One region of the Mesorhizobium sp. M1312 genome, then DNA from elsewhere that is predicted to be linked to it. Evidence: predicted binding sites of a transcription regulator. Region 1 holds the regulator's gene; each other region holds the start of a gene.
The links. The regulator PhoB, encoded in region 1, activates phosphate uptake and scavenging genes when phosphate is short. The targets are predictions, from matches to a motif close to TGTCATNNANCTGTCAT.
Positions count from the first base shown of each region.

Region 2: phnC (phosphonate ABC transporter ATP-binding protein) is a predicted target of PhoB. The motif match lies at 4,667-4,683, and genes of this name have one in related genera.
Region 3: NKH36_RS18740 (PhoX family protein) is a predicted target of PhoB. The motif match lies at 2,739-2,755, and genes of this name have one in related genera.
Region 4: olsB (l-ornithine N(alpha)-acyltransferase) is a predicted target of PhoB. The motif match lies at 3,376-3,392, and genes of this name have one in related genera.

Region 1 covers NZ_JAMYLQ010000011.1:14,182-21,672, reverse strand. The annotation lists gene pstA (phosphate ABC transporter permease PstA) at 1-798, shown strand, start outside; gene pstB (phosphate ABC transporter ATP-binding protein PstB) at 824-1,639, shown strand; gene phoU (phosphate signaling complex protein PhoU) at 1,678-2,385, shown strand; gene phoB (phosphate regulon transcriptional regulator PhoB) at 2,402-3,091, shown strand; gene NKH36_RS14850 (ROK family protein) at 3,260-4,507, opposite strand; gene xylF (D-xylose ABC transporter substrate-binding protein) at 4,775-5,815, shown strand; gene NKH36_RS14840 (sugar ABC transporter permease) at 5,959-7,290, shown strand; gene NKH36_RS14835 (ATP-binding cassette domain-containing protein) at 7,388-7,491, shown strand, end outside.
Region 2 covers NZ_JAMYLQ010000017.1:82,203-89,693, forward strand. The annotation lists gene phnH (phosphonate C-P lyase system protein PhnH) at 1-423, shown strand, start outside; gene NKH36_RS20015 (carbon-phosphorus lyase complex subunit) at 425-1,534, shown strand; gene NKH36_RS20020 (alpha-D-ribose 1-methylphosphonate 5-phosphate C-P-lyase PhnJ) at 1,531-2,424, shown strand; gene phnK (phosphonate C-P lyase system protein PhnK) at 2,421-3,197, shown strand; gene phnL (phosphonate C-P lyase system protein PhnL) at 3,200-3,907, shown strand; partial or broken gene NKH36_RS20035 (DapH/DapD/GlmU-related protein) at 3,904-4,522, shown strand; gene phnC (phosphonate ABC transporter ATP-binding protein) at 4,754-5,611, shown strand; gene phnD (phosphonate ABC transporter substrate-binding protein) at 5,731-6,639, shown strand; partial or broken gene phnE (phosphonate ABC transporter, permease protein PhnE) at 6,713-7,491, shown strand, end outside.
Region 3 covers NZ_JAMYLQ010000015.1:110,982-118,472, reverse strand. The annotation lists gene NKH36_RS18765 (retron St85 family RNA-directed DNA polymerase) at 1-234, shown strand, start outside; partial or broken gene NKH36_RS18760 (STAS domain-containing protein) at 247-732, opposite strand; partial or broken gene NKH36_RS18755 (helix-turn-helix domain-containing protein) at 966-1,231, opposite strand; gene NKH36_RS18750 (phosphatase PAP2 family protein) at 1,462-2,163, opposite strand; gene NKH36_RS18745 (hypothetical protein) at 2,281-2,619, opposite strand; gene NKH36_RS18740 (PhoX family protein) at 2,824-4,830, shown strand; gene NKH36_RS18735 (ABC transporter permease) at 5,232-5,993, opposite strand; gene NKH36_RS18730 (ABC transporter ATP-binding protein) at 5,990-6,916, opposite strand; gene NKH36_RS18725 (hypothetical protein) at 6,915-7,124, shown strand; gene NKH36_RS18720 (cytochrome ubiquinol oxidase subunit I) at 7,148-7,491, shown strand, end outside.
Region 4 covers NZ_JAMYLQ010000017.1:21,152-28,642, forward strand. The annotation lists gene acuI (acrylyl-CoA reductase (NADPH)) at 1-878, shown strand, start outside; gene NKH36_RS19735 (hybrid sensor histidine kinase/response regulator) at 990-3,278, shown strand; gene olsB (l-ornithine N(alpha)-acyltransferase) at 3,456-4,331, shown strand; gene grpE (nucleotide exchange factor GrpE) at 4,434-5,069, opposite strand; gene NKH36_RS19750 (hypothetical protein) at 5,308-5,544, shown strand; gene NKH36_RS19755 (fatty acid desaturase) at 5,682-6,704, shown strand; gene NKH36_RS19760 (DJ-1/PfpI family protein) at 6,851-7,471, opposite strand.

The sequences.
Region 1 (7,491 bases):
TCGCGAAAGATTTCCGACAAGATGATCGTCTGGCTCGACACGCTGAAGAGCGCCGGCCTGATCGAAAGCCGGTTCAACTCGATCTTCTTCTTCACCGGCGCAAGCCGCGAGCCGGAACTGGCCGGCGTCTGGGGCGCGGTCGTTGGATCGTTTCTGACCATGATCGTAACGCTCGCCATCGCCTTCCCGATCGGCGTTTCGGCGGCGATTTATCTTGAGGAATTTGCCCCCAAGAACCGGCTGACGACGATCATAGAAGTGAATATCAACAACCTGGCGGCGGTGCCTTCGATCGTCTTCGGCCTGCTTGGACTTGCCGTATTCCTGAATTTCTTCGGCATGCCGCGCTCGGCCCCGGTGGTCGGCGGCATGGTGCTGGCGCTGATGACCCTGCCGATCATCATTATCGCCTCTCGCGCTTCGCTGCGCGCCGTGCCGCCGTCGATCCGCGAAGCGGCGCTCGGTATCGGAGCGTCCAAGGTCCAGACCGTATTCCATCACGTCCTGCCGCTGGCGATGCCGGGTATCATGACCGGCACCATCCTCGGAATGGCGCATGCGCTGGGTGAAACCGCGCCCTTGCTGATGATCGGCATGGTCGCCTTCATCGTCGACATTCCCGGCGGCTTTACCGATCCCGCGACGATCCTGCCGGTGCAGATATTCATGTGGGCGGATTTCCCAGAAGCTGGATTCCAGCAGAAGACTTCGGCGGCGATTTTGATTTTGCTGGTGTTTTTGGTCATCATGAACGCCATCGCGGTGATACTGCGCAGGCGCTTCGAGCGGCGCTGGTAAGGAGTACTGGTAAGGAGTAGAGGATATGAACATCATGACGGAAGCCGGCGTCGAGCAGAAACTGAGCAGCGGAACCAATGCCCCCTCGATCAAGATGAAGGGCGAAAAGGTCTCCGTTCATTACGGCGAGAAGCGAGCTCTGTTCGACGTGGATCTCGATATCCGCGAGAACCAGGTGACGGCGTTGATCGGCCCATCGGGCTGTGGCAAGTCGACCTTCCTGCGTTGCCTGAACCGAATGAACGACACGATCGATATCGCGCGGGTGAGCGGCAAGATCACGCTCGACGGCGAGGATGTCTACGACCCGAAAATCGATGTCGTCGAGCTGCGAGCTCGCGTCGGCATGGTATTCCAGAAGCCGAACCCGTTTCCGAAGTCGATCTATGAAAACGTCGCCTACGGTCCGCGCATTCATGGCCTGGCCAGGAGCAAGGCCGAGCTGGACGGCATCGTTGAATCGAGCCTGAAGAAGGCCGGCCTGTTCAACGAGGTCAAGGATCGCCTGCTCGAGTCGGGCACCGGTCTCTCCGGCGGACAGCAGCAGCGCCTGTGCATCGCGCGCGCCATCGCCGTGTCGCCGGAAGTTATCCTGATGGACGAGCCCTGTTCGGCGCTCGATCCGATCGCCACCGCCCGCGTCGAGGAACTGATTGACGAACTGCGCCAGAACTACACGATCGTCATCGTCACCCATTCGATGCAGCAGGCAGCGCGCGTGTCGCAACGCACGGCGATGTTCCATCTCGGCTATCTGGTCGAGGAGGGCGCGACCGACAAGATGTTCACCAATCCCGACGACAAGCGCACCCAGGACTACATCACCGGCCGGTTCGGCTGAGCGGTCCGGCGGCGAATTTCGAAAACGAGGACAGTATCATGGGTGAACACACCGTCGCATCTTTCGACGAGGAACTGGAGCACATCGACAGGCTGATCCGCGACATGGACGAGCTCGCCGCGGCGATGGTCGCAGCCTCGATTCGCGCGTTGCTTGCGTCAGACAATGCGATGGCTCAGCGCGTCGTCTCGGACGACGCCATCATGGATGCGCGGCAGCGCGAACTCGACGATAGCGCGATCACGCTGATCGCCAAGCGGCAGCCGATGGCGCAAGATCTGCGCGCCGTGGTTGGCGCAATCCGCATGGCCGGTGATCTCGAGCGCATCGGCGATTTGGCCAAGAACATAGCCAAGCGGGTCAGCGCAGTCGGGCAGAGCGCCACGCCGCGTAATCTATCGCACGGGATCGACGCGATGGCGGATCTCGTTCTTGTGCAGCTCCGCGGGGTGGTTGAGCACTATGTGTCGCGCAATGCCGGCGCGTTGAAAGAACTGCGCGCCGACGACCAGAAGATCGATGTGAAATACACGGCGGTTTTCCGCGAACTCCTGACCTATATGATGGAGGATCCGCGCAACATCACCGCCTGCACGCATCTTCTGTTCTGCGCCAAGAATCTCGAGCGTATTGGCGATCATGTCACCAACATCGCCGAAAACGCCTACTTTGTCGTGACCGGGCAGCAACTGCCGGCGGATCGGCCGAAGCTAGACGAAACGATGATCTCGGCGCCAGCGACATGACAGGAGTGACCGGCCGATGATCGCGCCGCGCATCATGGTGGTGGAGGATGAAGAGCCGCTGGGCGTCCTTCTTCGTTACAATCTGGAATCCGAGGGTTATCAGGTCGAGGTGGTGACGCGCGGCGACGAGGCCGAAATTCGGCTGCAGGAAAACGTGCCCGATCTTCTGGTGCTCGACTGGATGGTGCCGGCGGTTTCCGGCATCGAGCTTTGCCGGCGCCTTCGGGTGCGTCCCGAAACCGAGCGGCTGCCGATCATCATGCTGACCGCGCGCGGCGAGGAGAGCGATCGGGTGCGCGGCCTTTCCACCGGAGCCGACGACTATCTGGTCAAGCCGTTCTCGACGCCGGAATTCATGGCCAGGGTCAAGGCGCTGCTGCGCCGCGCCAAGCCGGAAGTGCTGTCCAGCGTGCTTAAGGTCGGCGACATCGTGCTCGATCGCGAATCGCACAGGGTCTATCGCAAGAGGAGCGAGATCCGGCTCGGGCCAACCGAGTTCCGGCTGCTCGAATTCATGATGCGGCACCCGGGTCGAGTCTTCTCGCGCAGCCAGTTGCTCGACAATGTCTGGGGCGAGACGATCTACATCGACGAGCGCACGGTGGACGTCCATGTCGGACGGTTGCGCAAGGCGGTCAACAATGGTCGCATGCCTGATGTCATCCGCACCATCCGCGGCGCGGGCTATGCGATCAGGGAAGACTAGCTGATATTCAGGGTGATGCCGGCCTGCGACCGGCGGCCTCCTGCGCTTCCGCTCCTCACGTACCCAAAAGTACGCTCCGCTCCGGTTCTCGGAACCCACCATTCTCGACTCGGCCTGACCTGAATCAACGCACCCCAAGTCGCGATCCGGCGATCCCTGCCTTCGAATTCAAGCCACGTTCCTTCCGACCGAGCCGGCTCGCGCCTGAATGCCCGGCGCGAAAATCTCCTGGTCGACGAAGCTCAGCGCCCGCATGGCACAGCCTTCGCGGATCAGCGGCAGTTCGTTCGGCTCGGTGTCGAAGGAAATCGAACCCGAATGCTGGCCGCCGGCGGTCTGGGCGATGGCCTCGCGCAGGGCCGGCTCAATCAGGTCGAAGGCGGCAGCGCTAGCGCCGACCATGGCGACCGGCGCCGGATCGATCAGCGCGAACAGGCTGCCGAGCCCGAAGCCGAGTGCTTCGCCGGCCTTGCGGTAGGCTTCGCGCTCCGGTCCGTCCGTCTGGCGCGCCCGGGCCGCCAGTGCCCGCATCTCGGCGTCGCTGACATCGGCGACCGGCTCGGCGTTCTCGCTCAATTGCCTTGCGTTGCGCCAGATAGCGTAGTTGCCGGCGTAGGCCTCGACGCAGCCGCGCCGCCCGCAACGGCAAAGCGCGCCGCCCGGCCGGTGGATCATGTGGCCGAATTCACCGCCTGAGGAATGGGTGCCGGTGAACAGTTCTCCCTTCAGCACCAGCCCCATACCGATGCCGTGCGAGAGCAGGACGGCGATGAAATCGTCGCGGTAGCGATTCGGGTCGCGCCAGCGCAGCGCCACGGCCATCATGTTGCAGTCGTTCTCCATGATGGCCGGGATGCCGAACTCGCGTTCCAGAATGTCGGCGAAGGCGATATTCGTCTGCGGCGTGATCGGCGACCACAACATGGCGCGCGCATGGGAATCGGTGATGCCCTGGATCGCCAGCGCGATGCGGGCGACGCTTTGGACATCGAGGTCGGGGTCTTCGACCCGGCGCCGGACGATGGCGACACATTCGCCGATCAGCTCGTCGCGCGACATGGTCAGCGTGTCCAGCCGGCGCTGTTCCTCTGCGACCACCTGTCCGGCATAATCGATGACGGCGACCGACAGGAAATTCAGCGACAACACGACCGCCAATACCGCAGCGGCTTCCGGATTGAGGCTGAGGCCGACCTGCGGTCGGCCGCGTTTCATCGAAACGGTCTCGCTCGCCTTGATCTCGGTCAGGATGCCTTCCTGGATCAGGTCGGAAGAGATCGCCGATATGGTCGAATGGCTGAGGCCAGTGGTTGCGGCGATCTCGGTTCGCGACGGCTGGCCGGCCCGGCGTACGGCCGAAATCACCATGGCCCGGTTGCGCCGGCGCAAATCGTCATGACGGATTCCAACCGACATTCTTTTGCTTCCTCCCTATTGCCGCGGCCGCTCATGGATCGGAAGCCGTCGGTAATGTCCGATAAATATTCGCAGAAGCAGCGGGCCCTGTCATTGTTTATTCCGAGACTCGAAATAAGTCGGCAGGGACATCAAGATCCATCAGGTTTGATGTTGACAGCGCTTCGGCGTTGGACCAGTATTTTTTCGAGGCTCGAAAAAATAGAGCCTTTGTGCCGGCCTTCGGGCCAGTCTGGTCGTGCCGTACGCGGCGCAGGGAGGAATATCATGAAGAGATTCACAGCCGCCATTCTGGTGGGGGTCGCGATGTCGCTGACGCTCGCGTCGGTCGCACAGGCGAAGGACAAGGTCATTGGCGTTTCGTGGTCGAACTTCCAGGAAGAGCGCTGGAAGACCGACGAAGCCGCCATGAAGACGGCGATCGAGGCAGCCGGCGACAAGTATATTTCCGTCGATGCACAGTCCAATCCCGGCAAGCAGCTGACTGACGTCGAGAGCCTGATCTCGCAGGGCGCCAACGCGCTGATCATCCTTGCGCAGGATGCCTCGGCCATCGGGCCGGCGGTGCAGAAGGCGCTGGACGAAGGCATTCCGGTCGTCGGCTATGACCGGCTGATCGAGAACAAGGACGTCTTCTATCTGACCTTCGACAACCAGGAAGTCGGCCGCATGCAGGCCCGCGAAGTGTTCAAGGTGGCGCCGGAAGGCAATTACGTCTTCATCAAGGGCTCGGGCGCCGACCCGAATGCCGATTTTCTGTTCGCCGGCTCTATGGAAGTGCTCAAGGATGCCATCGACAGCGGCAAGATCAAGAATGTCGGCGAGGCCTATACAGACGGCTGGCTTCCCGCCAACGCCCAGAAGAATATGGAACAGTTCCTGACCGCCAACGACAACAAGGTCGATGCGGTGGTTGCCGCCAATGACGGCACCGCTGGTGGCGTCGTCGCGGCGCTGACGGCGCAAGGCTTGGCCGGATCCGTCCCGGTGTCGGGCCAGGACGGCGACCATGCCGCGCTGAACCGCATCGCGCTCGGCACGCAGACCGTATCGGTGTGGAAAGACGCGCGCGAACTCGGCAAGAACGCTGCCGAGATCGCCTCGCAGCTGGCCGACGGCAAGCAGATGACAGACATTGCGGGCGTCAAGGACTTCACCACGCCGGGCGGCAATGTCGTTAAGTCGCTGTTCCTGACGCCGATTGGCATCACCAAGGACAATCTCAACGTCGTCATCGACGCGGGCTGGATCAAGAAGGAAGAGGTCTGCGTCGGCGTGGCGGCGGGCACTGTCCCGGTCTGCAACTGATCCGGCCTTCGCAAGAAGCCTGAAACGCCGCGGCTTCACGCCGCGGCGTTTTTTCAAAAAGAATTGTTTTTCCGCTTCTCGCGGCTAACTTCTAAGCTGCTTCCGGCATCCCGCGGCAGACGGCAACCCGGTGGGAGGACATCATGACCGACACGACTTCCAACACGCCGGCCGCCGATACAGCTGCCGATCGGGCGCGCGAATCCGAGCTCAGCCCCGTCGGCCGCTTCCTCAAGGCAACCGAGCTCGACATACGCATGCTCGGCATGGTCGGCGCGCTGCTGGTCATCTGGGTTGGAATTCACATCCTGTCGGGCGGGCTTTTCCTCACGCCGCGCAATCTCTGGAACCTGTCGGTGCAGACCTCCTCGGTAGCGATCATGGCGACCGGCATGGTGCTGGTCATCGTGATGCGCAACATCGATCTTTCGGTCGGCTCCGTCGAAGGCGTGATCGGCATGGTGATGGGCGTCGCGCAGGCCGAATTCCTGATCCGGGTCATGGGGTTCCAGCTTGGAAATCCCTGGATATGGATCATCGCACTGGCTGCCGGCGTGGTCCTCGGCCTGATGATCGGCGCGCTCCAGGGCTTCATCATCGCCTATCTCGAGGTTCCGGCCTTCATCGTGACGCTGGGCGGCCTGCTGATCTGGCGCGGCATGGCGTGGCTGATGACGAGCGGGCGCACCGTCGCGCCGCTCGACGCCACCTTCCAGCTCATGGGTGGCGGGCCGCGTGGCTCGATCGGGGCAACCGCAAGCTGGATCGTCGGCATTCTCGCCTGTGTTGCCGTCGCCTTCATGCTGCTCAACGGCCGGTCGCAGCGCAAGCGGTTCAAATATCCGCTGCGCCCCGTCTGGGCGGAGACCCTGCTCGGTGCTGTCGCCTGCGCGGCCATCCTTTGCGCCGTTTGGATCGCCAATTCCTATCCCTGGCCGATCGGCATCGTTCGCCAGTACGCCCAGCGGACCGGCATCACCGTCCCGGAAGGCGGGCTGTTCATCGCCCATGGCATCGCCATACCGGTGCTGATCGCGGTCACTGTCGGCATCGTCATGACCTTCATCTCCAGGCGCACCCGTTTCGGCCGCTATGTCTTTGCCATCGGCGGCAATCCGGAAGCGGCGGAACTCGCCGGCATCAACACGCGCTGGGTGACCATGAAGGTGTTCATGATCATGGGCGTTCTGGCCGCGATCAGCGCGGCGATTGCGTCGGCCCGTCTCAATGCGTCGACCAATGCGCTGGGTACGCTGGACGAGCTCTTGGTCATCGCAGCTGCGGTCATTGGAGGCACGTCGTTGGCCGGCGGCTCCGGCACCGTGCTTGGTGCTATGCTGGGCGCACTTCTGATGCAGTCCCTGCAGTCCGGCATGGTGTTGCTGGGCATCGATTCACCGCTTCAGAGCGTCGTCGTCGGCGCCGTCTTGGTGATCGCCGTCTGGCTCGACACCGTCTATCGCAAGCGGGTCTGAGCATGATCCAGAGCCGAAGGGCCGCGTCAGGTGAAAAGTGGATACCGGGTTTTCGGTCAACATCATGCTCAAGCAAAAACCATAGGGAGGAACGATCATGGCTGACACAACTGCTCCCACGCCACTGATCGATATGCGCAATATTTCGATTGCCTTTGGCGGCATTCGCGCCGTCGACGATGCGTCGATCGACCTTTTCCC
Region 2 (7,491 bases), on a different contig from region 1:
GACACGCCGCTCTGGCTTGACCTCGTTTTGCAGGCTCCAGCGACGGTGAGGTCCTGGCTCGGCTTCCACACCGGCGCGCCACTGGCCAATACGCCGGCCGACGCGCATTTCGCGCTGATCGCCACGCCGGCCGAGATGATGGCGCTCGACGGCTTTTCACAAGGCACCCAGGACTATCCCGACCGCTCGACGACGCTGATCCTGCAGGTCGGCGATCTCGTTTCAGGCGCCCCTCTGTTGCTCGAAGGTCCTGGCATCGAAAGAACCGCGACCATCGCGCCGGCGCAGATGCCGCGCCACTTCGTCGAACAATGGAAGCAGAACAACCAGCGTTTTCCGCGTGGTGTCGACATCGTCCTCTCCACCCCTGACGGCGTTGCCTGCCTGCCGCGTACCACGCGCATCAAGACGCTGAAGGCGTGATATGTATGTCGCGGTAAAAGGTGGCGAAGCGGCCATTGCCAACGCCCACGCCCTGCTCGCCGACCGTCGCCGCGGCGACCGCTCGGTGCCGGCGCTTCGCCTCGACCAGATCGTCGAGCAACTGGCGCTCGGCGTCGACCGGGTGATGAGCGAAGGCTCGCTCTACGACAGGGAATTGGCGGCGCTGGCCATCGTCCAGGCGCGCGGCGACATGATCGAGGCGATCTTCCTGGTCCGCGCGTATCGCACGACGCTGCCGCGCTTCGGCTACACCAGGGCGATCGACACCGGCGCGATGCTGGTCGAGCGGCGCGTGTCGGCGACCTACAAGGACCTGCCCGGCGGGCAGCTGCTCGGCCCGACCTTCGACTACACCCACCGGCTGCTCGATCCCGAACTCGCCGCGGGCGGCCATGTCGCCGAGCCGCTGCAGCGTGCCAGCGAGGCGGAAGCCATACCGCGCGTCTCCGCGATCCTTGCCCGCGAAGGCCTGATCGAGCCTGATGGCGACATGCCGCAAGACCATGTCCCAGGCGACATCACCCGCGAGCCGCTGGAATTTCCGATGGCACGGGACATTCGCCTGCAGGCGTTGTCACGCGGCGATGAGGGTTTTTTGCTGGCGCTCGGCTATTCCACCCAGCGCGGCTATGCCCGCAACCATCCCTTTGTCGGCGAGGTTCGCATCGGCGAGGTCGAGCTGGAACTCGACGTGCCGGAGCTGCCCTTCGCCGTACCGCTCGGCTCGTTGCGTGTCACCGAGTGCCAGATGGTCAACCAGTTCAAGGGCTCGGCCAAGGCACCGCCGCAGTTCACCCGCGGTTACGGCCTCGTCTTCGGCCAGAGCGAGCGCAAGGCGATGGCCATGGCGCTCTGCGATCGCGCTCTTCGTGCAACCGAATTCGGCGAGGACGTCGTCGCCGCGGCCCAGGACGAGGAGTTCGTCATCTCGCATTCCGACAACGTCCAAGCGACCGGCTTCGTCGAGCACCTCAAGCTGCCGCATTATGTCGACTTCCAGGCCGAGCTCGACCTGGTGCGCCGCATGCGCGCCGAGCATGACGCCCGCGAGAACGGCAAGATGGAAGAAAAAAGGGAGGCCGCGGAATGACCGCACAACCGACCGACATCGCCACCTACAACTTCGCCTATCTCGACGAGCAGACCAAGCGGATGATCCGCCGCGCGATCCTCAAGGGCATCGCCATTCCCGGCTACCAGGTGCCGTTCGCCTCACGCGAGATGCCGATGCCCTATGGCTGGGGCACCGGCGGCGTCCAGGTTACCGCTTCGATCATCGGCCCGGACGATGTGCTGAAGGTCATCGACCAAGGCGCCGACGATACCACCAATGCGGTCTCGATCCGCGCCTTCTTCAAGAAGGTCGCCAATGTCGCCGTCACCACCGAGACGGGCAAGGCGACCATCATCCAGACCCGCCACCGCATTCCCGAACATCCGCTGACCGCAGGCCAGGTGCTGGTCTATCAGGTGCCGATCCCCGAGCCGCTGCGCTTCCTCGAGCCGCGCGAAACGGAAACGCGGAAAATGCATGCGCTGGAGGAATACGGCCTCATGCATGTGAAGCTCTACGAAGACATTGCCAGGCACGGTCGCATCGCCACCACCTATGCCTATCCGGTCAAGGTCGAGGGCCGCTATGTGATGGATCCCTCGCCGACGCCGAAATTCGACAATCCGAAGATGCACCGTTCGCCGGCTCTGCAACTGTTTGGCGCCGGCCGCGAAAAGCGCATCTATGCGCTACCGCCTTTCACCGAAGTCGTCAGTCTCGACTTCGAGGACCATCCTTTCGAGGTGCAGACCTTCGACCATCCCTGCGCGCTGTGCGCGGCCGAGAACGTCTATCTCGACGAGGTCATCCTCGACGACCATGGCGGCCACATGTTCGTCTGCTCCGATACCGATCATTGCGAGAAGCGGCGCGAGCAAGGCCATCGCGGCCACCTTGCGCCCGAGACGACGGAGCCGGCGCAATGACCGACGAACCACTGCTGCGCGTTTCTGCGCTGTCGAAGTTCTACGGCTCGCGCATTGGTTGCGAGAACGTCAGCTTCGACCTGTGGCCGGGCGAGGTGCTGGCAGTGGTCGGCGAATCCGGATCCGGCAAGACGACGCTGCTCAACTGCCTGTCGACCCGGCTGCTGCCGAGCTCCGGCACCGCCAGCTACCGCATGCGCGACGGCCAGTTGCGCGAGCTTTACCGCATGAGCGAGGCCGAGCGCCGCTTCCTGATGCGCACCGACTGGGGCTTCGTCCACCAGAACCCCGCCGACGGGTTGCGCATGACCGTTTCGGCCGGCGCCAATGTCGGCGAGCGGCTGATGGCGGTCGGCGACCGCCATTATGGCAGGATTCGTGCGACGGCGGTCGACTGGCTGTCGCGCGTCGAGATCGATGAGGACCGCGTCGACGACGAACCGCGCGCCTTTTCCGGCGGCATGCGCCAGCGCCTGCAGATCGCCCGCAACCTCGTCACCGGGCCGCGGCTGGTGTTCATGGACGAGCCGACCGGCGGCCTCGACGTCTCGGTGCAGGCGCGCCTGCTCGACCTGTTGCGCGGCCTGGTCACCGACCTTGGCCTGGCGGCGATCGTCGTCACCCACGACCTCGCAGTGGCGCGTCTGCTGTCGCAGCGCATGATGGTGATGAAGGACGGCCGCGTCGTCGAAAGCGGCCTCACCGACCGCGTGCTCGACGACCCGCGCGCGCCCTACACCCAGCTCCTCGTTTCTTCCATTCTGCAGGTGTGATCATGCCGACCCCTCTCGTCGTCTCCGATGTCGCCAAGAGCTTCACCATGCATCTGCGCGACGGCATCAAATTGCCTGTCGTCGCCGGCGTGTCGTTCTCGATCAGGAGCGGCGAGTGCGCCGTGCTTGGCGGCCCGTCCGGCGCCGGCAAGAGCTCGATCCTGAAGATGCTCTACGGCAACTATGCCGTCGACGAAGGCCAGATCATCGTCCAGCACGAGGACGGGCTCATCGATCTGGCGACGGCCAGCCCACGCACCGTGCTTGCCGTGCGCCGCCTCACCATCGGCTATGTCAGCCAGTTCCTGCGCACAGTGCCGCGCGTCTCCGCCCTCGACGTCGTTGCCGAACCGCTGGTCGAGCGCGGCGAGGACCGTGAGGTCGCGCGCGGCAAGGCGCGCGCCTTGCTGGCGCAGCTCAACCTGCCCGAAAAACTCTGGGCATTGCCGCCGGCGACCTTTTCCGGCGGCGAACAACAGCGCGTCAACATCGCGCGCGGCTTCATCACCGAGCATCCGATCCTGCTGCTCGACGAACCGACCGCCTCGCTGGATGCCAGGAACCGCGACGTCGTGATCACGCTGATCGCGGCCAAGAAGTCGGTCGGCGTCGCCCTGCTAGGCATCTTCCATGACCACGACGTGCGCGAGGCAGTGGCCGATCGCGTCATCGACGTGACCGCTTTTGCCGCCGGAAAAATCGCCGCATGACCAGGAAACTGTCGGAAACGCCGCTTGTCCACGAGACGGCGGATGTCGAGAACTCGACGCTCGGCCGCTGGACCGAGATCGCCGATCGCTGCCGAGTTTCCGAGAGCACAATCGGCGACTATTCCTACATGATGCAGGAACTGCGGCGTCTGGTGCGCGACGATCGGCAAGTTCGCCAACATCGCCGCCAGCGTGCGCATCAATGCCACCAACCACCCGACCTGGCGGCCGACGCTGCACCATTTCACCTATCGCGCCTCGCACTATTGGGACGACGCCGAGCACGAGAGCGAATTCTTCGCCCAGCGACGCGCCAAACGCGTCACCATTGGCCATGACACCTGGCTCGGGCACGGCTCGACCATCCTGCCTGGCGTCACCGTGGGTGACGGCGCGGCAGTCGGTGCCGGCGCCGTGGTATCGAAAGATGTCGCGCCCTACACCATCGTCGGCGGCGTGCCGGCGAAGCCGATCCGCGAACGCTTCGACCGCCGCACGGCGGAACGCTATCAGGCACTTGCCTGGTGGGATTGGGACCATGCCCGCCTGCGCGCGGCGCTCGGCGATTTTCGCGCGCTTTCGGCGGAGGCGTTTCTGGAGAAGTACGGCGGCTGAAGGGGGTGAATAGTGAATAGAAAGAGCTTCCACCAGCCTCTGCTGGCCGCCACTGTCACCATTCACCATTCACCATTCACTATTCACCCATTTCACATTCACCATTCACGGCGCGCCGCCCAAGCCTGTGGGCAGTAACAAAACTGACATCAATCCGACACCGCAGTTTCATGCGGCTGCGCTAGCGAAGGTTAACAGACCTTCGAAACGCGACTGGACTGGAACTTGCCTATGTCAGCAACCTCAGCCACGCTCGAAATCTGCGGCGTCACCCGCCGGTTTGGCAAGAACACCGCCGTCAGCAATGTCCATATCTTGATCCCGCACGGCCAGATGGTCGGCATCATCGGCCGCTCGGGCGCCGGCAAGTCGACGCTTTTGCGGATGATCAACCGCCTCATCGACCCGAGCCAAGGGTCGATTTTCTTTGACGGCGCCGAAGTTTCCAGCCTGCGCGGCTCGCTGCTCAGGCGTTGGCAGCGCGATTGCGCCATGATCTTCCAGCAATTCAACCTGGTGCCGCGTCTCGACGTGCTGACCAACGTGCTGCTCGGCCGGCTCAATCACCGCTCGACCGTTGTCAATCTGCTCGGTGTCTTCTCCCGCGAGGAACGGGCCGAGGCGATCGCGGCGCTGGAGCGTCTCGACATTGCCCGCACGGCGCTGCAGCCGGCCGGCACCTTGTCCGGCGGCCAGCAGCAGCGCGTCGCGATTGCACGTGCCACGATGCAGCAGCCGAAAGTCATCCTCGCCGACGAGCCGATCGCCTCGCTCGACCCGCTCAATGCCAAGGTGGTGATGGATTCGCTGCAGGACATCAATCTGCGCGAGGGCATCACCGTCGTCACCAATCTGCACACGCTGGATACCGCGCGCACCTATTGCAACCGCATCATCGGCATGGCCGCCGGCAAGGTGGTGTTCGACGGCCCGCCCGAGGACCTCAACCGTGAGGCCGTGCGCACGGTCTATGGCGCCGACAGCAATGGCGGCGAAATCTCCGAGGCCATCACCTCGACCAGCGTGATCATCAAGCAAAAAATCGCCGCATCCGCCGGACCGCTCGAGCCCGCATTTCCCGGCTACTAGGCCCACGATCCGGCAAGTGGATACCGGTATACGAATATACGAAAGCAGAATGAGCGCCTGGCGCTGTCAAAATTCGAACGCTGCCGGCGCGATGCCGGAACCAACAGGAGAGACGCGAAATGTTTAGAAAGATACTTTTCGGTGCCGTTTCCATCCTCGCCATGGCGGTGGGCGCGGTTCAGGCTCAGGGCCTGAAGGAGTTCCGCGTCGGCATTCTGGGCGGCGAGAACGAAGCCGACCGTCTGCGCAATTACCAGTGCTTCGCCGATCACATCAAGGACGTCCTCGGCGTCGAGAAAGTTTCGCTGTTCCCGGCCGCCGACTACGATGGCGTCATCCAGGGCTTGCTCGGCGGCACACTTGACTTTGCCGAGCTGGGCGCTTCCGCCTACGCCAAGGTCTATCTCGAAAACAAGGACGCGGTTGAACCGATCCTGACGACGATCCAGACCGACGGTTCGACCGGCTACCGTGCGGTCATGGTCGCCCGCGCTGATTCCGGCATCAAGACGCTCGCCGACATGAAGGGCAAGAAACTCGGTTTCGCCGATCCCGATTCGACTTCCGGTTACCTGATCCCGGTCACGTCACTGCCCAAGGACATCGGCATGGATGTGAAGAGCTACTTCGCGTCGACCGGTTTCGGTGGCGGCCATGAACAGCTTGTCCTTGAAGTCTTGAAGGGTACGTTCGATGCCGGCACCACCTGGGCCTCCGGTGTCGGCGACTTCAACGACGGCTACAGCTCGGGCAACCTGCGCAAGATGGTCGACAAGGGCGTCCTCAAAATGGACGACCTTGTCGAATTGTGGCAGTCGCCGCTGATCCCGAACGGCCCGCTGGTCGTGCGTACGTCGATCGACGCCGGCGCCAAGCAGAAGATCACCGATTTCCTGACCAAGCTTCCGGAAACCGATCCGGCCTGTTTCTCGGCGATACAAGGCGGCGATTACAAGGGCTATTCACCGGTCACCCCAGAGTTCTATCAGCCGATCATCGACGCCCGCAAGGCGAAGATCGGCTCGTAAGCAAACTGCCACAACGCCGCCGGGGCCATGCGCCGCCGGCGGCGTTGCCGCATCAGGGGCCGGGGATCTATCGATGAGTGCGACCGACGTTTACCGTGTGCCTGCGCTTTCACCGGAGGGAGCCACTGTCGAGCGGCACTGGCGCGACCTCGCCGCCCGCCGGCGCCTTTACACGATCGGAGGCCTGGTTTTCCTGCTTCTTGCACTCTCTGGCTCGCTCTGGTTCGCAAACGAAACCAACGCCGGAAAGTTCTTCGACCGCCTTCCCCACGTCGCCGACTTTTTCGGCGAGTTGAAGCCGCGCGACTGGTTCGAGCCGGTGCGCGCGCTGTTCGACCTGCCATCCCCTTACGACGAAGGCAGCCTCGAGTTCGACTACCCAGAAGGCCGGGTCTACCTGACCCAAAGCATCTACATTCCGGAGTATTTCCACCGGATGATCGAGACGCTGAACATGGCCCTGTTTTCAACCTTGGTGGGCTCCACATTCGGTTTCCTGCTCTGCTTCCTCGCTGCGAGCAATATCACGGCCAACCGCTGGCTCCGTTTCGTCACGCGCCGCTTCCTTGAAATCGTCCGCGCCTTTCCGGAAATCGTCATTGCCGGCTTTTTTCTGGCAATCTTCTCGCTTGGACCCATTCCGGCGATCATTGCGGTCAGCATCCATACCATCGGCGCGCTCGGGAAAATGTTCTTCGAAGTGGTCGAGAATGCCGACATGAAACCTGAAGAAGGCTTGCGCGCCGTTGGCGCCAATTGGGTCGAACGGGTGTGGTTCGGCATCGTGCCTCAGGTTCTGCCCAACTTCATGAGCTATTCCTGCTCCGCTTCGAGATCAATGTGCGCGCTTCG
Region 3 (7,491 bases), on a different contig from region 1:
CTCACCAACGATGGGAAGGTCTCTGTAGGCCATGCTCGAAAGCGGCTCCTACACGCCACGGTGCATCGCGCATCTCAGGATAAATTGGACGCGACGGAACTGGGGCTTCTTAAGGGAATGTTGGGTTTCGTGAATAGCGTGGAGCCACAATTCATCGAGAAGCTGCGGGGGCGATATGGATCCGCGCTAATCGGTCATATCCAAGCGTTTGATATTCCAAAACGGAAATGGTGAAAGCTAAGAGACCTATAGTCGCCCCCTCAACTGCGCCCGCGCATCCCTGATCGAGGCGGCGTATGTCACAAGCGGCCGCTTGACGCCGTGGTTGATCAGCATGCGACGTGTCTGCGGCGAAGCGCCTGATATGATGAAGCGCACGCCGGCGCCCCTCGCCTTGTGGGCCGCGCCCTCGATGACGTTGGCTGCCGTCGAATCGAAGAACGGCACTGCGGAGCAGTCGAGGATGAAGTTCTGGCGCTGGTCGGCTATGCGGTCCAGCACCGTGGCGACGGTCGAGGCGGCGCCGAAGAAGAAGGCGCCCGAAATCCGGTAGACGACGGTGTCGGCATCGCTGGCTTCGCTGGAATCATATGCGTTGGCGGCGCCGGTTCTGTCGGCGACATCGTCCTGCACCAGTCTCTGGTCCGGCTCAACCGCAATGCTCTTGGCCATGCGGTCGATGAACAGGATCGAGCCCAGCGCGAAGCCGACGACGATGCTTTCGGTGAGGTCGGAAGATGTGTAGCCCTCGCGCAGCACCGTCACCACCTTCGGCGTGAACAGTTCGGAAAATGTCGGCTGCGCCGGTTGATGAATTGCCCGCCGGTTTCGATCCATGGACTGCCTTCCGCTGCTGACGCATGCCGCCCAAAAGTGCACAGCGGTTTGGGGCACGCATAAAAACCAAGGAGGCGGCGGGATCGTCGGCAGGACTGTCGGCGGTCGCCGTCGCGACTTTTGTCGGCTCAGCCGGGCGAGTTCTGCGGCACGACCGGCTTGAGGCGCACGCCCCTGCCGCCGCGCTCGCTGACCTGGTTCTCGCCAGTTCCACGCCGGCCTCATCGAGGGCCTGGATGACCTTCATCAGCGTGTCGACCACGCCCCTGACCACGCCGTCGCTCGCTTCCATGCGCTGGATGGTTGGAAGCGATACTCCGGCGCGCTCGGCGAGCGTCTTCTGATCGATGCCGGCCAGCGCCCTTGCGGCGCGCATCTGCGCGGCAGTGATCATCGGTTAAAACCCCTGTCTGAGTCTGCGCCACATGTATAATACCGCCATTATGATGGTTCAACCATCATAATGCATGTGTCAGGCGTGCACGGGCGCTTGCGTCCTGGGGAGCCCCGCGCGCTACGCGTCGTGTGTCAACAGTTTTCCTGCTGGCAGGTTGCGGGCGTAAGATCCTCAACACGCTGATTTGACCGCGCGCCGACCGACACAGCGCCGTCTGACCAGCCGGTTCAGCCGCCGACGGTCTGCCCGCGCCATCGCTGTAGCGCCCATGCGGCCAGCCAGCACAGCATCGCCCAGGCGAAGCCGGCGCACCAGCCGGCCAGCACGTCGGATGGCCAATGAACGCCGAGATAGACGCGGCTGATGCCGACCAGCAGGGTCGTCAGCACCGCCAGTGCCAGCACATAGACCTTGGTCGTTCGCCCAGGCAGGAAGCGCGACGCCAAGCTGCCCAGCGTCAAATATGTCACCGCCGACAGCATCGCGTGGCCGCTCGGAAACGAAAGCGTCGCCACGTCGGCGAGATGCGAGACAAGGTCGGGGCGCGGCCGGTCGATTCCGAGCTTCAGCGTGCTCGACAGGGCCTGCCCGCCCGCCACCGCGACGAAGACGAGAAACGCCGGTCCCGGCTTGTGGATCAGCAGCAGATAGACGATCACCGCCGCTGTCATCAGCACGAGTACGCTGGCGCTGCCGAGGCTGGTGATGTCGCGCATCGCCCCTTCCAGCCATGGCGGTCCGATCGGATTGTCGGGCTGGCCCGCTTCACGGAAGGCGAGCAGGATTTCCGTGTCGAAGGCGTGCGGCGTGGTGTCTCGCGCCACTTCCATCAGTTCCTCGAACCCCCACAGTCCGCCGGCGATGACCAGTCCGGCCAGTAGCACCGGGAATTCGATCCAGTTGAGCAGCTTGCTTGCGGTATTCTTCATCGGCCCAATCGTCCTACAGCGCCGCGCGTCCTTTTGAACGCGCAAAGGACGCTGTAGCACGTAACTTTTGCGCATGATCCTTTCCGAAAATCGATTCCGATTTCGGGGTCTGCGCGACTATAGCTTTTGCAGATAGGGCCCGAGCGTGATCAGCGCCACAGCTGCGACGGCGAGCACGATGCCGGTCGCCTGCAACGCATTGACGCGCTCGCCGAAGAACACCAGGGCCACCACGTTCACCGACACCAGCTGGATCACCGCCGACAGGCTGAACGACACCGACATGCCGAATTCACGGATCAGCCTCAGCATGATCAGATTGCCCGCCGAATAGAGCGCCAGCGTCAAAATGATCTTACCGAGACTCGGCGCCAGTCCCCATTGCTTGGCCGCCGTCGCCGCCAACAGGAAGATTACTGTCGAAATGCCGAGTTGCCCCAGTCCCCAGAAACTCACTTTTTGTCCCTCTCGATGCGGTTCCTTCCGCCTGCCGCAGATCTTGTTTCTGAAGCGCCGGTCGCGGTCAAGCGAGGCTGATCATGGACACGAAATCGGGGCTGGAAATTGGCCGGCAACGTCATCAAACTGTGATCTCCCGGCGATACGCGGTCAGTCAAGCAACACGCTCCAGCCATCCCAAGAAGCCAGAGGCAAGCCCCCATGACTGAACATCGCTCGACCGGACATCTTTCCCCAAACGCCCATTTCCGCACCAGCTTGCTTGAGGAAAACGATGGGCCAGGAGCCAATCCCACAGACAACCAGACGATGGGCGAGATCATCGCCGCGCGCTTCTCGCGCCGTGGTTTCCTGCAGGGATCGCTTGCGGCAACCGCCATCGCTGCCACCGTCAGCCCGCTCGCGCTGATCCTCGCCGACGATGCCCGCGCCGCCGCCGGCTCGGCCTTCGCCTTCGCCGAGGTCGAGGCAGGCGTCGATGACAAGCACCACGTCGCCGCCGGCTATGACGCCGACGTGCTGTTGCGCTGGGGCGATCCGCTGTTTGCTGATTCGCCGGAATTCGATCCGACAAAACAGTCGGCGCAGGCCCAGGAAAGACAGTTTGGCTACAATAACGACTATGTCGGCTATATCCCGATCGACGGCTCGGCCGAGCATGGCCTGCTGGTGGTCAACCACGAGTATACCAACCCGCATCTGATGTTCCCGGGCCTTGTCACTATCGTCGATGGCGAGGCCAAGCAGGCGCCGCTGAGCAAGGAACAGGTCGATATCGAGATGGCCGCGCATGGCGGCACCATCGTCGAAATCCGCAAGGTATCAGGCAAATGGCAGGTGGTGCGCGACGGCAAGCTCAATCGCCGCATCACCGCCAACACCGAGATGGCACTGTCCGGCCCCGTCGCCGGCCACGACCGGGTCAAGACCAGTGCCGATCCGACCGGCACGAAGGTCTTCGGCACCGTCAACAATTGTGCCGGGGGCGTCACGCCCTGGGGCACCTACGTCATGGCCGAGGAAAACATACACGGCTATTTCTCGGGCGAGTTGCCGGAAGGCCACAAGGAAGCCGCCAACTACAAGCGCCTGGGTATTCCCGAAGGCGCCTATGAATGGGCGGCGCACTACGACCGCTTCGACATCGGCAAGGAGCCGAACGAGCCGAATCGCTTCGGCTGGATCGTCGAGGTCGACGTCAGCGATCCGACCTCGGTGCCAAGGAAGCGCACTGCCATGGGCCGCTTCAAGCATGAGGGCGCTGAATCGATCGTCGCCAAGGATGGCCGTGTCGTCTTCTATCTCGGCGACGACGAGCGTTTCGACTATGTCTATAAATTCGTCACGGCCGGTAAGTTCAACGCCGAGCACCGCACCGCCAACATGGATCTTCTCGACGACGGCACGCTCTATGTCGCCAAATTCGCCGAGGACGGTTCGATCGAATGGCTTCCCATCGTCTTCGGCCAGGGCCCGCTGACGGCGGAGAACGGCTTTGCCAGCCAAGCCGACGTGCTCATCGAGACGCGCCGTGCCGCCGATCTGCTTGGCGCCACCAAGATGGACCGCCCCGAGGATATCCAGCCCAATCCGACGACAGGCAAAGTCTACGTCATGTTGACCAACAATTCTAAACGCAAGACGGACCAGGTCGATGCCGCCAACCCGCGCGCCGAAAACGCCTTCGGCCACATCATCGAGATCGTCGTGGACGGTGGTGATTTCACTGCCACCAAGGGCAAGTGGGAAGTGCTGCTGAAATGCGGTGATCCCGCTGTGGCCGAAGTCGGCGCCACCTTCTCGACCGCGACCACCGCCAATGGCTGGTTCGGCATGCCGGACAATTGCGCCATCGATGCGGCCGGCCGGCTTTGGGTCTCGACCGACGGCCAGGGCCCGAAGGCCACCGGTCGCACCGATGGCCTGTGGGCGGTCGACACCGAAGGCGAGGCACGGGCGACATCAAAGCTGTTCTTCCGCGTGCCGATCGGCGCTGAACTGTGCGGCCCGCTATTCACGCCCGACGACCAGACCGCCTTCGTCGCGGTTCAGCATCCGGCCGACGGCGGCGAAGACTGGGAGGCTTTTGGCCGTCCCTCTTACTATGAGGACCCGTCGACCCGCTGGCCCGACTTCAAGCCCGATATGCCGGTGCGGCCGTCGGTCGTCGCCATCACCAAACAGGGCGGTGGCAAGATCGCGGTCTAGAGATCATCGCGCTCCCAGGTCCACGCTGGTAAATCGTGAAAGAGGGGTTTTGGCTCGACCGAAGTCCCTCCTTTTTTATGCCCAATTGCCAATTTATGCCCAATTGCCAGGGGCTTCCGTTCAATTCTCGCTGCCACCAATGATTCGAAGCCCGCGGGCTTGCGGGCATCCCAATTCCGAAGCGCTGCACGCGGAATCTCGACCACGCCCTCCTTGCGCAATCATTTCGACCGCCTGATCGAGGGCGCCGCGCCCAAGGTCATCCGGCAGGAGCGGGCCCATGTCGAGCGCCTGGCTGGTCCGCCGGCATGGCGATTTCTCGCTCGCCTATTCGACCGCCGTCCAGGGGAATCTTTCAGGGGATGCCGGCCTAGCCCACGGCTCAGCGTGCTGTAAGCCGGTCAGTTCCGCAGCCGGTAGCCGGTCCTGAATATCCACGCGACGATCGCTATGCAGATAAGCAGGAAAACGACGGTCATGCCGAGGCTGATGCCGATCGAGACGTCGGACTTGCCGTAGAAACTCCAGCGAAAGCCGCTGACCAGATAGAGGACAGGGTTGAACAGCGTCACCGTGCGCCAGATGCCGGGCAGCATGTCGATCGAATAGAAGCTGCCGCCAAGGAAGGTCAGCGGCGTGATGATCAGCAGCGGCACCAGCTGCAGCTGCTCGAAGCTTCTCGCCCAGATGCCGATGATGAACCCGAACAGGCTGAAGGTCACCGCCGTCAGCACCAGGAAGGAGAGCATCCAGAACGGATGCTCGATAGTTAGCGGCACGAACAGCGACGCGGTCGCCAGGATGATCAGGCCGAGTATGATCGACTTGGTCGCCGCACCGCCGACATAGGCAATGATGATCTCCAGATAGGACACCGGCGCCGACAGTAATTCGTAGATCGAGCCGACGAATTTCGGGAAATAGATGGCGAAGGAGGCGTTGGAGATCGACTGTGTCAGCAGCGACAGCATGATCAGCCCCGGCACGATGAAGGCGCCGTAGCTGATGCCGTCGATCTCGGTGATGCGCGAGCCGATGGCCGAGCCGAAGACGACGAAATAGAGCGATGTCGAGATGACTGGCGAGACGATGCTCTGCAGCACGGTCCGAAAGGCGCGCGCCATCTCCATCTTGTAGATCGCCCAGACTGCTCGCAGGTTCATGCGTCCTTCCTCACCAGGTTGACGAAGATCTCCTCGAGCGAGCTGTTTTGCGTGTCGATATCGCGGAACTGGATGCCGGCCGTCTCGAGGTCGCGGAGCAGCGAGGCGACGCCCGGCCGTTCGCTCTGGTTGTCATAGGTGTACGTCAGTTGATTGCCGTCCGGCGAAAGCTCCAGCGCGTAGCGCGAAAACGTCTCGGGTATGGTGGCGAGCGGACTGCGCAGTTCCAGCAACAGCCTTTTGCGGCCGAGCGTGCGCATCAGTTGCACCTTGTCCTCAACCAGCACGATCTCACCGCGATTGATGACGCCGACGCGGTCGGCCATCGCCTCGGCCTCCTCGATATAGTGCGTGGTCAGGATGATGGTAACGCCATCCTCGCGCAACCGGCGCACCATAGCCCACATATCCTGACGCAGCTCGACGTCAACGCCGGCTGTCGGCTCGTCGAGGAACAGCACCCTCGGTTCGTGCGACAGCGCCTTGGCGATCATCAGCCGCCGCTTCATGCCGCCGGACAAGGTGATCGCCTTGGCGTCCTTCTTGTCCCACAACGACAGGTCGCGCAGCACTTTCTCGACGAAGGCGTGGTTGGCCGGCTTGCCGAACAGGCCGCGGCTGTAGTTGACCGTCGCCCACACGCTCTCGAACGCGTCGATGGTCAGTTCCTGCGGCACCAGCCCGATGAGGCTGCGTGCGGCGCGATAATCCCGGCTGATGTCGTGGCCGTCCACCGTGACCGTGCCCGACGAGCGGTTGACGATACCGCAGACGATCGAGATCAGCGTCGTCTTGCCGGCGCCGTTCGGCCCGAGCAGCGCAAAAATCTCGCCGCGTTCGATATCGAGATTGATCTCCTTCAGCGCCTTGAAACCGGTGGCGTAGGTCTTTGTGACCCCGGCAATGGAAATGATGGATGGCATGGCTGAAAAACGGCTGCTTGAAAGGAGAACTGTTAATTTTAGTCCGCTGAATGTCGGTGCGCGCAGCCGGAAGTCAATGGCACTCCTGACAGTTCTGGACATCGGCATGCGAAAGATGCATCCACCGCTGCCGCAGTCCTGCGGCGTTCCGCCTCGCGTGACGCCACGCCGCTTTGACCGCTTGGCGCATCCGGCCTATCTTCCCTGACATAGCAGCAGCCGGAGCCCACCATGGACCCGCTCATCCTTTCGCGCATCCAATTCGGCGCGAACATCTCGTTCCATATCTTGTTTCCGGCTATCACCATCGCGCTTGGCTGGGTGCTGCTGTTCTTCAAGCTTCGCTACAACGCCACAGGCGATTCCGCCTGGATGCGCGCCTATTTCACCTGGGTGAAGGTGTTCGCGCTGTCCTTTGCCATGGGCGTGGTTTCGGGCGTCACGATGAGCTTCCAGTTTGGCACCAACTGGCCGGGTTACATGGAGACCGTCGGCAACATCGCCGGCCCGCTGCTCGCCTATGAGATCCTCACCGCCTTCTTCCTTGAGGCGGCGTTCCTCGGCATCATGCTGTT
Region 4 (7,491 bases), on a different contig from region 1:
CCGTCGAGGCAACGACGGTGAACTACAAGGACGGCCTCGCCATATCAGGCAACGCGCCGGTGATCCGCCGCTGGCCATTGGTACCGGGCATTGACTTCGCCGGCACCGTCGTCTCGTCTTCCCATGCCGACTGGCGCAAGGGGGACAAGGTCATATTGAATGGCTGGGGCGTCGGCGAAACGCATTTTGGCGCCTATGCCGAGCGTGCCCGTGTCAACGGCGACTGGCTGGTGCCGCTGCCTCAGGGCATGAGCGCGCATGATGCCATGGCGATCGGCACCGCCGGCTACACCGCCATGCTTTGCGTCATCGCGCTGGAACGGCACGGCATCGTGCCCGATCGCGGCCCGGTGGTAGTGACTGGCGCGGCCGGCGGCGTCGGCTCGGTCGCGGTCTCGATCCTGTCCAGCCTCGGCTATCATGTCATCGCCTCGACCGGCCGCAGCGCTGAAAGCCCCTACCTGATCGACCTCGGTGCTGCGGAAGTGATTTCGCGCGACGAGCTTGCCCAGCCGGCAAAGCCGCTCGCCAAGGAACGCTGGGCCGGCGGCGTCGATGCGGTCGGCAGTCACACGCTGGCCAACGTCCTTTCGATGACCTCCTATGGCGGCGCCGTCGCCGCCTGCGGCCTGGCAGGCGGCATGGATCTGCCGGCGAGCGTCGCCCCGTTCATCCTGCGCGGCGTTTGTCTGCTCGGCATCGATTCGGTGATGGCGCCGAAGCCGGTCCGCATGGAGGCGTGGCGCCGCATCGGCACGGACCTCGATCTCCAGAAGCTGGCCAGCCTGTCCACGACCATCGGCTTTGACGGCATCATCGACGCCGCGCACGACATCCTCGAGGGCAAGATCCGTGGCCGCGTAGTGGTGGATATGTGAGTTCTGGCGTCTGCCGTTTTGCACGAAAGAAAGACAAAAAACCGCGCGACCGATAAAATTCGAACGATCGGTCGCAATTTTCCATAATCTCTGTCTGGCAAGGGTTTCCGCATGGTCACGGAATCCGGCATCAGAGAAACGGAGAGCGCCGAAAACGTCGACGAGATCGGCCCGGAGGCGCCAAGACGGCAGCATATCGCAGCGCCGCCACTGGCGCCCGAACTGTCCGCCGCCAATCGCGAAGGCCTGCCGTTCCTGACGCTCGTCGCCATAGGCGTGCTGGCAGGTCTGTCGCATCTGACCGGAGCGCCGATCTTCATCACTTTCGGCCTTTTGGCGACTGGCATGGCCGGTCTCGCCGTGCATCTGCGTGCCAGGCGCAAGGAGCGTCGTACGGTTGCCCTCCTTGGCGAGACCGCAGCTCGCAGCCGCGCCGAGGTCGAGACCCTGGCCGACCGCATGTGGGAGATGCAGGAGAGCGAGGAACGCTTTCGCGGGCTGATCGACGCGCTTGGCGATCTCGTCGTCCACCGCGATCGTGACGGCCACATCGTCTATGCCAACAAGGTTTTCGCCGATCTTGTCGGAGCCGATCAGCGCGACCTTGCCGGCAGGACCCTTGCCGAACTCGGCATCGAGGTCGGCATCGTTCCCGATGCCGCTTTTTCCGACCACGAATGCCTGAGCTCCACCGACGTCGCCATTCGTACGCCGGCTGGCCCGCGCTGGTTCTCATGGATCGAACTGTCCGTGCGCGACAAGGAGAACGGCGGCGCCTCGCATCGCGCCATCGCCCGCGACATCACCGCCCGCAAGCACGCCGAATCGTCGCTGATCACCGCCCGTGAGCGAGCCGAATATGCAAGCCAGGCCAAATCGCGCTTCCTCGCCACCGTCAGCCACGAGATCCGCACGCCGATGAACGGCATCATGGGCATGGCCAGGCTGCTGGCGGACACCAATCTCTCGCCCGAACAACGGACCTATGTCGGCGCCGTCTCGACCTCGGCCAGCGCGCTGCTGGCGCTGATCGAGGATCTGCTCGACTATTCCAAGATCGAGGCCGGCCGCTTCGATCCCGAACCGCAGCCAATGTCGGTGCGCGAGATCGCCGACAACATCGTCGAACTCTTGGCCGCGCGCGCCTTCGCCAAGAATATCGGCCTTGGCTGCCACGTCGAACCCGACGTGCCGCAGATGATATCAGCCGATCCGGGAAGGGTCAGGCAGGTGCTGCTCAACCTGATCGGCAACGCGATCAAGTTCACCGACAGCGGCGGCGTATTGGTGAGCATCGCTCGTGCCCGCACCGAAACCACCGACCGCATATGCTTCACCGTCGCCGACACCGGTCCCGGCCTGCACGAGGACGATATGGAGCGCATCTTCGAGGAATTCGAACAGGCTGATGGCACGTCGACCCGCGCGCATGGCGGCGCCGGGCTCGGTCTTGCCATCTCCAAGCGCCTGGTGATCGCCATGGGCGGCACGATTTCGGTGTCGAGCCGCCTCGGCCAAGGCTCCGAGTTCGTCTTCGAAATCCCTGCAATAGCGGCCACCGAGCCGCCGCAGACCCGCCAGAATGCGCTGTCAGGGCGGCGCGCGGTGATACTGTCGAAGAACGCCATCGAGGCCGACGCCATCGCCCGCACCATCCGTGCCAATGGCGGCATGGTCGATCTGGCTGCGACCGCCGCCCAGGCAGCGTCCTTCGCAGAAGGCTGCGACGTACTTCTGGTTGATGCGGCCATGGAGGAGGGCGACGGCAGTTTGCTCAAGCGCCTTCGCCAGAGCGGCTTTGCCGATTGCGAGGCGATCACGCTGATCGCGCCGACCGACCGCGGCATGCTGGGCGAGTTCCGCGCCAGCGGCTACGCCACCTTCCTGGCACGGCCGGTTCGCGGCGAGACGTTGCTGCGCGTGCTTTTGACCAGCAGCGTGCCCGCCCTCACCCAGCCACAGCCGGAAAAGCCCGGCGCACCATCCGTCCGTGCCATTGGCGGCCGCAGGCAGGGGCTGTCCGTGCTGATCGCCGAGGATAACGACATCAACGCCATGCTTGCCCGTGCCACACTGCTAAAGGCCGGGCATCGCGTGAAAGTGGTCGGCAACGGCAAGGCCGCCGTCGAGGCCGTCACTGGTACGGGTCACAAGCACCGCTTCGACGTGGTGCTGATGGACCTGCACATGCCTGTCATGGACGGGCTGGACGCCATCGCCGCCATTCGCCGGCATGAGGAGGAAACCGCCGTGCCGCCGGTTCCGATCATGGTGCTTTCGGCGGACAGTCAGGAAAAGACCCGCCACGCCGTGCTCGCCCATGGTGCCAGCGGCTTCGTCACCAAGCCGCTCGACCCCGACGCGCTTGTCCATGCGGTCGAAGGCCAGGTGGCGGCGTGATCTGCCGAGCTGTCCTTCCAAGTTTCCCGGCGTAACATAGCCGGTTGAAGGATTACCCAGCCGACGAAGTATTGCCGGCAACGCCGTATCACGGTACTGTCACAATCCTGTTGCACCTACACCGTATCCCCGTGCCAAGAGGGATGGCTCGAAGGAGAATCACTCGTGCATACAGTTATGCCGGAATGTGACGCTCGGCCGAACGCCAGCGGTGCTTTGCTCACCGGGCGGAACGTCGATGCCGTCATAAAAGGCGAAGCGCTCGGCCGCATAGGCAACCTCGAAGTGCGGCTCGCCCGCAACGAGGCTGAGATCGCCGCCGCGCAGGAAGTGCGCTACCGGGTGTTCTATGACGAGCTTGGCGCCAGGAAGAACCTGTTCCAGGTGCAGGACCGCCGTGACGCCGACCATTTCGATCCGCTTTGTGATCATTTGCTCGTCTTCGACACCTCGCTGTCCGGTCCCGAGCATCGCCGCATTGTCGGCACCTACCGCCTGCTGCGGCAGGAAATCGCGGCAGCGGCCGGCGGCTTCTATTCCGAGGGCGAATTCGAGCTGACCAATCTTATCGCCCGCCACCCCGGCCAGCGTTTCCTCGAGCTCGGCCGCTCCTGCGTCTTGCCGGAATACCGCTCGAAGCGCACCATCGAGGCGCTCTGGCAGGGTATTTGGACCTATATCAACCATTACGGGATCGGCGTGATGACCGGTTGCGCTTCGTTCCACGGCACCGTGCCGGCGGCGCACGCCGAAGCGCTGACCTATCTCGCCCATCACTGCCGGACGAATTCGGCCTGGGACGTGCGCGCGGTCGCCGGGCGCTACTGTTCCATGGACTTGATGCCGATCGAGGCGGTCAACGCCAAGGCCGCGATCGCGGCGATGCCGCCGCTGGTCAAGGGCTATCTGCGCGTCGGCGCGCGCATCGGCGACGGCTGCGTCATTGACCGCGAATTCTCGACGGTCGACGTGTTCGTGGTGATGCCGGTCCAGGAGATCGGCGCCCGCTACGTCAACTATTATGGCGGGGAAGCCCAGCGTTTCGCGGCCTGAGTAGGGCAGTAGCGGGATAAGGCAGTAGGGGGAGAGAAGGCAACGGCCGGAGTAGGCAATTGCCCCACTTTACCGTACGTAGCGTTCCCCTATTCCCCTAACTTACGCATCCTTCTCAGCCTGCTCATTCACCGGCCCTGGCTCGACCGGCGCTTCGCTGGCGACATGCTTGGGTCCGCCTTTGGCAACGCCGACCATGGCCGGCCGCAGCACCCGCTCGCCGATCGAATAGCCTGGCTGCACGACCTGGACCACCGTGTTGGCGGGCACCTCCGGATTGGGTACCTCGAACATCGCCTGGTGGAAATTCGGGTCGAATTTCTCGCCTTCCGGCTCGAGCTTCTTCACCCCGTGCCGCTCCAGCGCCGATAGCATGGCGCGCTCGGTGAGCTCGACGCCCTCGATCAGCGCCTTGAAACCGGCATCGCCCGACGCCTTGGCCTCAGCCGGGATCGCATCCAGCGCACGGCGCAGATTGTCAGATACCGACAGCATGTCACGGGCGAAATTGGCAACCGCATAAGCACGCGCATCGTGCACGTCACGGGCGGTACGGCGGCGCAGATTCTCCATCTCGGCTGCGACGCGGAGCGCGCGGTCCTTCAACTCGTCGTTTTCCTTCAGAAGCCGCACAAGCGCTTCATAGTCGCCGTCGACGCTGCCTTCCGTGTGTTCGGTGGCAGCCCCGGTCGTCTCGGCTTCATCGGGCGCGCGTTCGTCTTTTGCCTGGTCGCTCATCGCCGTTTCCCGTCATTTCGAATGATGTGGATTTTGTGCCCGATATCGAGGTTTGGCGGCCAAAAATCAAGGGGCAAGCGATACTGAAGAGGCCGCTGGCGCTCTGACGGCGCATCATGAAGACCTTTCGATATTAATTCAAATTTTACTGTAACCGCCGGCTTTGCTTGCCAAGATGCTGCGATGGGGGAACCATTCGTCTGCTGGAAGAGTTTCGAAGCCGACACAGGATTTTGAGATGATGACCCGCAACAACGGCGACCATAACAAGAATAGCGCCCGCGCCAATGACGAAAGACGTGAAAGGCTCGCGGCCGGCATCAGGCGCCAGTTCGGCACCGAGGCAACGACGCGCTTTCTGCGTGCGCTGCCGGCGTTCCGGACGGAGAACGATATTCCCGATCGCTTCAGGGAATTGCTCGACCGCCTGGACGGCATCGAGAGCAGCGTAGCCGCCGGTGGCCACAGGCGGTAGACCAACACTTTCGTGCCGCCGGAACCCAAGCATGCCCTTCCACATTGCAGTACCTTGCGCATCGCGCGACATTTACGCGCAGTAACTTCGCGTGATGCCTGCCTTGCGGCGTCGGAATGGTCCGTCTATGCTTCCTGATGAACATGATTTCCCCCGAAGCTGTGGCGAACAGCAAACGTGCCTGGTTGAAAATCCTGGCGCGCTACAAGAAACCAGACAGGCGGCGCAGCGCCGTCGAACTTGCTATCACCCTCATCCCCTTTGCCACGCTGTGGGCACTGTCCTCGGCTGCCTATGCCCATGGTCATTGGTGGGGTCTGATCCTCATCCTTCCGGCCGCCGGCTTTCTGGTGCGGATCTTCATGATCCAGCACGATTGCGGCCACGGTTCCTTCTTCGCCAACCGCACCGCCGACGACTGGATCGGCCGCGGCCTGGGCATCCTGACCTTGACGCCCTACGATTGCTGGCGGCGTGCCCACGCAACCCATCACGCCAGCGCCGGCAATCTCGATGAGCGCGGCACGGGCGATATCAAGACGTTGACCGTCGCGGAATATCGGCAAATGTCCTGGCGGGGCCGCCTTGCCTATCGTCTCTATCGCCATCCGCTCGTCATGTTCGGCCTCGGCCCCATTTGGCTTTTCATCTTTGAGCAGAGACTGCCGGTCGGCATGATGCGAGGCGGCCTGACGCCCTGGGTGTCGTCAATGGCGACCAACGTGGCCATCGCGGTCGCCGCCGCCGCCCTCGTCTGGTTCGTCGGCCTCGAAGCGTTCCTGGTTGTCCATTTGCCCATTGTCGTTCTCGCCGGTTCCGCCGGCATCTGGTTGTTTTACGTCCAGCACCAATTCGAAGAGACTGAGTGGGCAAAGGACTCCGAATGGGAGTTTCAGCACGCGGCCCTGCACGGCTCGTCCTATTATGACCTGCCGCCGGTGCTGAACTGGTTCACCGGCAATATCGGCGTCCATCACGTGCACCACCTCTCCGCCAAGGTGCCGTGCTATCGGCTGCAGGAGGTCCTGAGGGACTATCCGGAACTGCGCGAAATCGGTCGCGTCACGCTTCTCGACAGCCTGCGCTGCGTCAAGCTGGCGCTGTGGGATGAGAGCCGCAGCAAGCTGGTGTCGTTTCGCGAAGCGCGGATGACTGCGTAAACGCATGACCCCGAAAATCGAAATCGATTTTCGGAGAGGATCATGCGTAGAATCAATGTGCTACAGCGTCCTTTGCGCGTCCAGAAAGGACGCGCGCCGCTGTAGAACAGCCTCACCACAGGAGCGGCGGTTTTCCAAGGCCTGGCTCAAGCCGCCTTGCGTTCGTCGCGCATCAGGATCTCGCCATGGTGGATCTCGGTGCCGAGCACTTTCAGGCATTCGCGCATGAAGGCGGCGAGGCCCGGCCAGCCCTTGGCCGATACCAGATTGCCGTCGACATGGGCGCCGGTCGGCGCGACATCGATGTAGGTGCCGCCGGCGAGCGTGACTTCCGGCTCGCAATACTGCAGCGCCGCGACTTCCCTGCCACGCAGCACGCCGTCGACCGCCATCAGGATCTGCGCGCCATGGCAGATGGTGAAGATCGGCTTGCCGGTCTCGTGGAAATGCCGCACCAGCGCCTGCACGCGCTTGTCGATACGGATATATTCCGGGCCGCGCCCGCCTGCCGCATAGACGGCATCGTATTCAGCCGGATTCACCTCGGAAAACGTCTTATTGAGAATGTAGTCGTGGCCGAGCTTTTCCGTATAGGTCTGGTGGCCCTCGAAATCATGCAGCGACGTCTTCAGGATATCGCCCGCCTTCTTGTCGGGGCACACGACATGGACAGTGTGGCCGACCGCATGCATGGCCTGTTCAAAGACGAAAATCTCGTATTCCTCGCTGAACTCTCCAACGAGCATCAATATCTTCTTACCAGCCATTCCGGTTCCTCCCTTGGTGG